DNA from 4 places in the Streptomyces sp. NPDC018000 genome. Region 1 is predicted to be linked to each of the others. Evidence: riboswitches for the same ligand, from Rfam matches in the RefSeq annotation. Region 1 holds a riboswitch; each other region holds the start of a gene.
The links. Region 1 has a riboswitch for cyclic di-AMP ahead of ACH4EW_RS15285 (peptidoglycan DD-metalloendopeptidase family protein). Riboswitches for the same ligand answer to the same signal wherever they lie in the genome.

Region 1 (2,192 bases):
GAAGGCGGCGTCCTCGGCGGTGGCGTGCGCGAGGTGACCACTGCGGAAGAGTCGTCCGTACCGCACCCGCCGACCGTCCATGGTGGGCAGTCCGCCCACATCGCGGAAGTTGCGGACACCAGCGAGCTCGGGTTCCGTCGACGGGATCTGCGGCAACTGCTGCGTCACAGTGACTCCTGGAGTGTCTGGTGCCGGCGCGAGTCGCCGACAAGGCCACTCCCGCGACGATACGACATTGATTCCTCAGGCAATCATCTTGGTCTTTGCTCGTCGACACTTCCGCGAACTCCGTTACTCCTGCGGCGAATTTCTCGCAGGAGCAGTGGTGCGCCCTCGCCGAGCGAGCCGCCGCGATGGGCGTAGAACCGTTCGTCGTGGACGACTCATGGTTCGGACGGCGCATCAGCGACCGGGCCGGGCTCGGTGACCGGACGCCGAATCCGGACGCCTTCCCGGTGGGCTGAAGCCGCTCGCCGACGAAGTGCATGGACTCGGCATGCAATTCGGTATCCGGGGCGAGTCGGAAATGGTCAATGCCGACAGTGATCTCTATCGCGCACGCCCCGACTGGATGCAGCATTTCCCAGGGCGGGCACGGACCGAGTCCGCAATCAATTGGTACTCGATCCGGCCCGCACCGATGTGCGGAACCATCTGTGGGCGCAATGGGAAACGCGCTGCTCTCCAGTGCGCCCGTCGGCTATGTGAAAGGGGACTTCAACCGCTGCTTCACCGAAGCGGGCCGGCCGGGCAAGGAGCATCAGCAGAAGCTCTGGATCGAGCATGTGGGTGCCCTGTGCCCGCTGATCGACCGGCTCAGGGGTCTCGACGCGCGGGTTCCGAGACTCCGGCGCGAATGATGGGGCATGGCATGTCCGTAATGGATGCATTTACCCCAACATATCCCGTTTGTGCGTGAGATGGCTTCCCTCTCGTGAGCGGGATCATATCCGTGACGGTGAGTGCTGACGGCACGGTTGGGTATTCCGTGCGCGGCACGGAAATTCAAGATCCTTAATCCACGGAGTGTGACCGGAATTCCGCGCCGATTTCCGGCGTGCATTCCGGAACGGAACCAGTGGCTTGTTCTCTCCGTCCCGACTCGCTTACGGTCGCCGTCAATCCGGACGGACCGCCTAATCCTGCCGCCGTCCGGAATTCGCACCCACTCATCGTGTGGCAGGAGCGGGGGAACCAGGTAGGCCGCCGACCGGAGAAATCCGGCCGGCTAGGGGTGAAGTCGCGCTCGGCGCGGCCGGGCATCTCCAGCCCGAACCCGACAGCTCACCTCGCAGGCGCCGGAGAGGAAGCACGTCATGCCCATATCGGGTAAGCACCGTCGTAGGAAGTCCAGCACCATCGCCCGTGGCGTGGCCGCCGTGAGCGCCGGCGGCGCTGTCATCGCTCTGCCGCTGCTCGGCGCCACCGGTGCCCACGCCGCGGAGCAGGCCGCCCCGGCCGCCCCGCAGTCGGCCTCCGCCGCCACACACGCCGCCCCGGCCGAGCCGGTCGCGCAGAAGCAGGAAGCCGCCACGACGTACCCCGTTGTCTCCGGTGACTACCTGTCGAAGATCGCCGCCGAGCAAAAGGTCGACGGTGGCTGGCAGAAGCTGTACCAGGACAACCGCGAGGTCGTCGGCGAAGACCCCAACCTGATCTTCCCGGGCATGAAGCTGACGCTCGGCGGCAACGCGTCGGGCCACTCCGCGCCCACCGGTGCCGGTGCGGGCGCAACTCTCCCGTCGAAGGCCCCCTCGGTGCCCTCGTCGGCCGCGGAGAAGTCCGCCCCGGCCAAGTCCGCCCCGGCCAACGTCTCGACAGCCACGGAGTCCAAGACCTCCGCCCCGTCCGGCCGGAGCAGCAGTTCCGGCTACAGCCACCCGGTCCCCGGCAACCACACCACTGGATACCGCGCCTCCGGCTCCAACTGGTCCAGCGGCAGCCACACCGGGATCGACTTCCCCGTCTCCACCGGCACCAGCGTGAAGGCCATCACCTCCGGCACCGTCGTCACCGCCGGCTGGGGTGGTGCGTACGGCAACCAGGTCGTCATCAAGCACGCCGACGGCCACTACTCGCAGTACGGCCACCTGTCCTCGATCTCCGTCTCCGCGGGCCAGACCGTGAGTACCGGTCAGCAGATCGGCCTCTCCGGCGCCACCGGCAACGCCACCGGCCCGCACCTGCACTTC
Region 2 (2,192 bases), on a different contig from region 1:
CTCCGGTCTCCACGCCGGGTGAGCAGCCGAAAGGCGGTCCCTGACCGGCGGGTGTGGTCCTTTCCGAGGGGCTTGTCCGGCCCCTCGCCACCCGTCGGCCCTGAACCGCCGTCGGCGCTGCTGCGACTCAGTAGGCCCCGAACACGTTGTCGATGGAGCCGTACTTGTCGGCGGCGTAGTTGCACGCAGCGGTGATGTTGGCGACCGGGTCGTAGCTGTCCGTCGACGTACCGGGCACATGGTAGGCACGGAACGTCGGGTCGATGATCTGGAGGAGGCCCTTGGAGGGCGTTCCGGCGGCGGCGTTCGAGTCCCAGTTGTTGATGGCCAGGGGGTTGCCAGAGGATTCGCGCAGGATGTTGCGGTGGATTCCCTCATAGCTGCCGGGGATGCCGTGCTGGGCCATGACAGCCAGCGACTCCTTGATCCAGCCGTCCAGATCGTTCGTGTACGTCGCGGGCGGCGCGGCCGGTGCGGCGGTGGCAGTTGCGGAAGTCTCGGAATCGGCCTGGGCGCCGATTGTCAGCTTCATGCCCGGGAGAAGCAGTGCGGGGTTTTCACCGACGATCTCTCGATTGTCCTCGTACAGCTTCTGCCAGCCGCCGCTGAGGGAATTCCCCTGCGCGATCTTGGAAAGGGTGTCGCCCGCGATCACGGAATAGATGACGGGCGCGTCCTTCTGTGCGGACTCTTCCCCGACGGCGGCGACGGTCGACGCGGCCTTTTCGGCGGTGACGGACTGCGCCGGCGCGGCCGAGGCGAAGCCGGCACCGATCAGCGGAAGCACGAGAGCGGCTCCGCCCGTGGTCGCGGCTACGAGACCGCGGGTCAGCGAAGTGGACTTACGACGACGGTAGTTACCGATTGCGGACATGGCGAATTCCTCTCCGTCGCCTACGAGGTGAGCTGTCGGGTTCGGACTGGAGATGTCCGGCCGCACGCAATGCGGCTTCACCCCGAGCCGTTCCGGATACCGGACCGGCAACTTACCTGGGTCCCCCGCTCCTGCCGGACGTGAGTGGTCGGATTGCCGGACGGCGGCAGGATTCGGCGTTCCGTCCGGATTGACGGTGACCGTAGGCGAGAAACACCGAAAGGAACAAGCCCCCATTTTGGATCACATTTCATTTGCAAGATCGAATCGCGGAATCGGCAGTAATCCACCTCACACCGCGAAGTCAAAATTCCTTGCACAGAAGGGAACCGCGCTGAACGCTGCGGCATCTTGAGCTGCGAACGTGACTCACACCACGAGATTTCCAAAAAGGGGCAATTCGGTCAACAAGCAAAGGTTGCAATTCTCTTCAAATGTCTTTTTATTAACCAAGAGGCTATTTCTAAGCAAATCGCCCATACTTGGACATTTGCATGGCGATCCGGGTGCCTCGTGTGAAGCCGGCCCAGCGCCATGAGCAGCAGCAGCCGGTCGCCCCCGAGCCTTCACAGCCCGCATCGTCCGGACACCTTGCTCGGCTACCGTGCCCCCGAAACTCTGTACACGTACGGACTGCGGGGACCTGCCGGTGCGGGGCGCCCAGCTGGGAGAGAGCGATGAACACGTCGACGGCGTCGGCGGGAGCGGGCGAGTTGAAGCGCCGTCTGAGCGTGTTCGACGCCGTGGTCATCGGCCTGGGTTCAATGCTGGGTGCCGGCATCTTCGTCGCACCGGCGCCTGCCGCCGCGGCCGCCGGGTCGGGGCTGCTGCTCGGCCTGGGGCTGGCTGCGGTGGTCGCGTACTGCAACGCGACGTCCTCAGCCCGGCTGGCAGGTCGCTACCCGCAGTCGGGTGGCACCTATGTGTACGGCCGTGAACGCCTGGGCGACTTCTGGGGCTATCTCGCAGGCTGGGGATTCGTCGTCGGCAAGACTGCTTCCTGCGCGGCCATGGCGTTGACCGTGGGCTCCTATGTGTGGCCCGGCCAGACGCACACGGTGGCTGTCGCGGCGGTGGTGGCGCTGACCGCGCTCAACTACACCGGTCTGCACAAGTCCGCCTGGCTGACCCGAGTGATCGTCGCATTCGTCCTGGCGGTCCTCGCAGCCGTGATCACCGCCTGTCTCACCGGCGGCACTGCCGATGCAGGGCGTCTGACCATCGGCGCGGACGCCACTGCCGGCGGAGTGCTGCAGGCGGCCGGTCTGCTGTTCTTCGCGTTCGCCGGGTACGCGCGGATCGCCACCCTCGGCGAAGA
Region 3 (2,192 bases), on a different contig from region 1:
AACTGCGTGTCGTCCACGCCGTACGCGTCCAGCAGCCGGGTCACATCGGCCGGTCGCACCCCACTGACACCGGTTTCGATCCGGCTCACCTTCGACTGGTGCCAGCCGAGCGTCCGAGCGGCGTCCCGACTTGTCAATCCGGACGCGTGGCGCAGACTCCGGAGCTCCTCCCCGAGCTTGCGGCGCCTTACCGCAGGGCCGTGCTGCATCTGCGGCCTCCCTCCCTCTTCCGCCGAGCGGACAGTGTGACGCCCGCGTACGGCCTTGCGTGGCAGGGTCACCGCATTGAGCGACAGATATATGCATATCTTGGTGGATCGCCGTTGCGGAGAGCAGCACCAGTGGCAATCCGGCGCGAAGCGCGACCGAGACCGGTGGTGGGTCGGTTCCGAGGGGAAAGGGACGGCTAGCCATGGCAGACCATCGGGAAGCAAGCGTCGCTCTGCCACTGTCGACGGCGGCAAGACAGATCACGGCCGGGGCCACGGGCGTGATGTCCGGACAGGCGTCAGCGGACCCGCCCGTAATAGACGCTCTTCGTCCAGATCTTCTCCAGCCGGACCACCGCGCCGGTCCTCGGTGAGTGCCAGATCTTGCCCTTGCCGGCGTAGATCCCCACGTGGTAGATGCTGCGGCCGTGATGGAAGAAGACCAGGTCGCCACGTTGCCTGTGCGAGGCGGGGATATGGCGAGTCTTGTTGTACTGCTGCTGGGCCGTGCGCGGGATTTTCTTGCCCGCCTTCTTGAACGAATAGACCGTCAGACCCGAGCAGTCGAAGCGGTTGGGGCCGGTGGCCCCCCACCCGTACGGCGATCCCTTCTTCGATGCGGCGATGTTGAGCGCTTTCATCGAGAAAGTCGCTGCCTGGGCCTGGCTCGTGGCGCCAGGGGCGAGCATGGTGCCGCCGACCGCGGCCAGTGTCAGAACCGAGGCCGTGCCGGCCCGGGCGAGCAGAGACGGGACATGAACCTGCGCAGTCATGCGCAACCCTTCGTCAGCCGCCTGTGAAGGATGACCTGTCGGGTTCGGGCTGGCGAAGTTGCCCGGCCGCCCCTGGGCGGCTTCACCCCGAGGGCCGACCGGTGTTCCGGTCGGCCCGTTGTGCTCGGGTCCTCCACTCCTGCCGATCCACTTCTGTCGACCAGGCATCCGGACGGCGGCAGGACTCGGCGTCCGCCCGAACCGCCCCGCCGCGGTGGCGGGGGCTTGTCGTCCCAGGGATCTTGACTCACCGGCTGCCCGATTTCTCAGGGAAAGCAGCGATATGTGAGGCTTCTCACGACTGATCCGTTCGGGTGAGGCTGATGAATTCGGACGCTCTGCCGGTCGCTCGGACCGGTCTCGTACCAGGGGTGGAATGACAGATTCCGCTCACTGTCCTCATAGGAAAGCGCAAGTTGAGATGTCCCTCGCGAGGGCGAACCCCTACGCCGAACGAGCGAGGAATTCCGATTTGCCTGCCGGGCGTGTCGCGCAGGGGAGTTGAGCAAAGCCCGTCAGAGGTGAAGGCAGGGGGAGTTGACCGGACTCGGCAGGGGTGTCGGCGAACTGGCCGATCAACTCGTCCGAGCAGGGGGCACGGTGACACGTTCCGCCCGCCGTTCCCCGTCCAGTACACGCAGCGCCCGCGCCAGGGTGGCGGCGTGGATCTGTGCTTCTCCGCGCTCATGCATCAACGCCAGTGCGTCCCGTAGCGCGCCCGCCCGTGAGACCAGCGCCTGTGCGGCGCGCAGTGCGCCGTAGGTGTCGCTGCCGCGGGCCGGGTTGATCCGGCCCAGTTGGTCGAGGGCTTCGAGGTAGCAGTCGATGAACTCTCCCTCGGCGCACGTCAGTGCGGGGAGCGGCGGCAACTCCGGTGACTGCATCGGGCGTTCACCTCGCGCTGTGCGGCGGGAATGACGACATCCGGTTCTCCACGATGTGGTCCACCAGGCCGTACGCCTTGGCGCCCGCCGCGTCGAGAATGAGGTCGCGCTCGATGCAGGTGGTGATCTGCTCGGCGCTCCGGCCGGTGTGACGGGCCAACAGCGTGGTGAGCATCTCGCGGACCCGTTCCATTTCCTGTGCCTCGATCTCGAGATCGGACGGCTGACCCCGAACCGGCTCGGTGAGGTCGGGCTGCTTTACGACGACCCTGGCACCGGGCAGTGCGTGCCGTCGTCCGGGAGTGCCCGCGGCGAGCAGTGCGGAC
Region 4 (2,192 bases), on a different contig from region 1:
CGGCAGACACCGCCGACCTCGTCAGGCACCCGCCATCGTCGTCGCCGCGGGCGTGACCGGATCGGCCATCGCCATCCCGCTGCTGGGCGCGGCCAGTGCGCACGCGGCCGACGCCACGACCTGGGATCGGGTGGCCGAATGCGAGAGCGGCGGCATGTGGAGCGCCGACCTCGGCAATGGCTTCTACGGCGGCCTGCAGTTCTCGCAGGAGACCTGGAAGGCGTACGGCGGCGAGTCGTACGCCCCGCGTGCCGACCTCGCCAGCCGTTCACAGCAGATAGCCGTGGCCGAGAAGGTCCTGGGCGACCAGGGCCCGCAGGCATGGGCCAGCTGTGCGAAGATCTCCGGCCTCTCGGCGGACGGGGCACTGCCGGGTGTCGACCCGGGGGCCGCCCCCTCAGTCGGGACGGCAAAGGGCGCGGAGCCGGCTGACGGCGTGTCGGCGGCGCCGTCCGATGATGCCACGCCGTCGGGCCGCACCTCGGACGGTGCGGGCGGCTCGAAGGCCTCGCACGGCTCGAAGGGCTCGCACGGCGCCGACAAGTCTGTAGACAAGGCGAAGTCCTCCACGAAGCCTTCGGCCACCGCGTCGGCCACCTCACCCTCCGAGACGCCCGATTCATCCGGCTCTTCCGATTCGTCCAACCGTGTCGGCGGCAAGCATCGCGGCGCGCCCGCTTCCGAAGGAAGTCGGGACGCGAACGTCGGCGCCGACCGCGAGTCGGGCCGTCACGCCTCCCGCGGCGATGCCGGCGCGCGCGACGCGGGTGTGTCGGCCGCCGACGGCACGTACACCGTGCACCCCGGCGACAACCTCTGGGCGATTGCTGACGCACAGAAGGTTCCCGGCGGCTGGCCCGCGCTCTATGAGGCCAACAAGGATGCCGTCGGCTCCGATCCGGACCTCATCCTCCCTGGCCAGAGCCTCGATCTCGATGCGAAGGCCGAGTGAGGGTGGTCTGAAAATCGGGTAAACGAGCCTCAAAATCGGGGTAGTTCAGAGACCTATGTCCGCTTATGCGTAAGTGAGACATGGGTCTCTTTGCGTCAACTGGCGTGTCGCGCCCGGGGTGCCCTTCCGTACGCCTCCCACCTGCGGAAACGACGGTTCCTCAGATGCAAGTAAGGCCTGATTGTCCGATGTGTCCTTCTTTGAATGTGAGGGTTGCGTATGTTTACGGTCAGAACCGCTCGCACCGCGGGCCCCGTCGACCGTCACGCCGAATCCTGCCGTCGGTCGAAGGGAACAGACGCGTATAGCGCCGTAGGCAGGAGCGGGGGACCCAGGTAAGCGCTGGGCCCGATCGTCGAAAGACGTATCGGGACCGGCTTGGGGTGAAGTCGCGTGCTAGGACGTGCGACCGGGCAACTCACTTGGCCCGAACCCGACAGCTCACCTCGTAGGCGTCGGTGAGGAGAAGTTCCATGCTGCTTTCCGGCAAGGGCAAGCACCGCCGCCCGTCCAAGGCTGTCCGTATCGCCACGCTCGCCGGTGTCACCGGTACCGCTGTCGCCGTACCGCTGATGGGTGCGACCAGCGCGTCCGCCGCCTCCGTCGCCACCTGGGACGCCGTCGCCCAGTGCGAGTCCGGCGGCAACTGGTCCATCAATACCGGTAACGGCTACTACGGCGGTCTGCAGTTCTCGCAGTCCAGCTGGGCCGCCGCCGGCGGTACGCAGTACGCCCCCCGTGCCGACCTGGCCACCAAGGCTCAGCAGATCGCCACCGCCGAGAAGCTCCTCGACATGCAGGGTCCGGGCGCCTGGGGCTGCGCGGCTGCCGGCAACCTGACCAACGACGGTGTCGACCCGGGCGTCGACACCGGCTCCTCCTCGAACTCCACCTCCAGCTCCAGCGCCACCGAGCAGAAGAGCGCCCCGGCCGCGCCGCAGCAGCAGGCCCAGCCGAAGAGCTCCGAGCACACCGAGGCCCCGGCCGCCTCCCGCTCGGACCGCTCCGTCGCCCCGCAGGCCGAGCCGAAGAAGACCGTCACCACGCCGACCGGCGAGAAGGTCGCGAAGGGCGACGGCGAGTACAAGGTCGCCTCCGGTGACTCCCTGAGCGAGATCGCCGCCGCCCACAACGTCGAGGGCGGCTGGCAGCAGCTGTTCGAGCTGAACAAGGACATCGTCAAGGATGCCGACCTGATCTACCCGGGTCAGCAGCTGCACCTGACGAAGTAGTCCAGGCT

Region 2: linked by a shared signal. The riboswitch ahead of ACH4EW_RS26205 (transglycosylase SLT domain-containing protein) and the one ahead of ACH4EW_RS15285 (peptidoglycan DD-metalloendopeptidase family protein) in region 1 are both predicted to bind cyclic di-AMP.
Region 3: linked by a shared signal. The riboswitch ahead of ACH4EW_RS24915 (C40 family peptidase) and the one ahead of ACH4EW_RS15285 (peptidoglycan DD-metalloendopeptidase family protein) in region 1 are both predicted to bind cyclic di-AMP.
Region 4: linked by a shared signal. The riboswitch ahead of ACH4EW_RS18935 (transglycosylase family protein) and the one ahead of ACH4EW_RS15285 (peptidoglycan DD-metalloendopeptidase family protein) in region 1 are both predicted to bind cyclic di-AMP.

The regions. Positions count from the first base shown of each region.
Region 1 covers NZ_JBIRGM010000005.1:200,625-202,816, reverse strand. Annotated here, with positions in the region: gene ACH4EW_RS15295 (tyrosine-protein phosphatase) at 1-168, opposite strand, end outside; partial or broken gene ACH4EW_RS15290 (alpha-galactosidase) at 306-821, shown strand; cyclic di-AMP (ydaO/yuaA leader) riboswitch at 1,153-1,311, shown strand; gene ACH4EW_RS15285 (peptidoglycan DD-metalloendopeptidase family protein) at 1,317-2,192, shown strand, end outside.
Region 2 covers NZ_JBIRGM010000017.1:62,242-64,433, reverse strand. Annotated here, with positions in the region: gene ACH4EW_RS26205 (transglycosylase SLT domain-containing protein) at 128-874, opposite strand; cyclic di-AMP (ydaO/yuaA leader) riboswitch at 879-1,063, opposite strand; gene ACH4EW_RS26200 (APC family permease) at 1,552-2,192, shown strand, end outside.
Region 3 covers NZ_JBIRGM010000014.1:148,044-150,235, reverse strand. Annotated here, with positions in the region: gene ACH4EW_RS24920 (helix-turn-helix domain-containing protein) at 1-209, opposite strand, end outside; gene ACH4EW_RS24915 (C40 family peptidase) at 509-982, opposite strand; cyclic di-AMP (ydaO/yuaA leader) riboswitch at 986-1,159, opposite strand; gene ACH4EW_RS24910 (hypothetical protein) at 1,558-1,866, opposite strand; gene ACH4EW_RS24905 (ATP-dependent Clp protease proteolytic subunit) at 1,874-2,192, opposite strand, start outside.
Region 4 covers NZ_JBIRGM010000008.1:742-2,933, reverse strand. Annotated here, with positions in the region: gene ACH4EW_RS18940 (transglycosylase family protein) at 1-952, shown strand, start outside; cyclic di-AMP (ydaO/yuaA leader) riboswitch at 1,251-1,422, shown strand; gene ACH4EW_RS18935 (transglycosylase family protein) at 1,426-2,184, shown strand.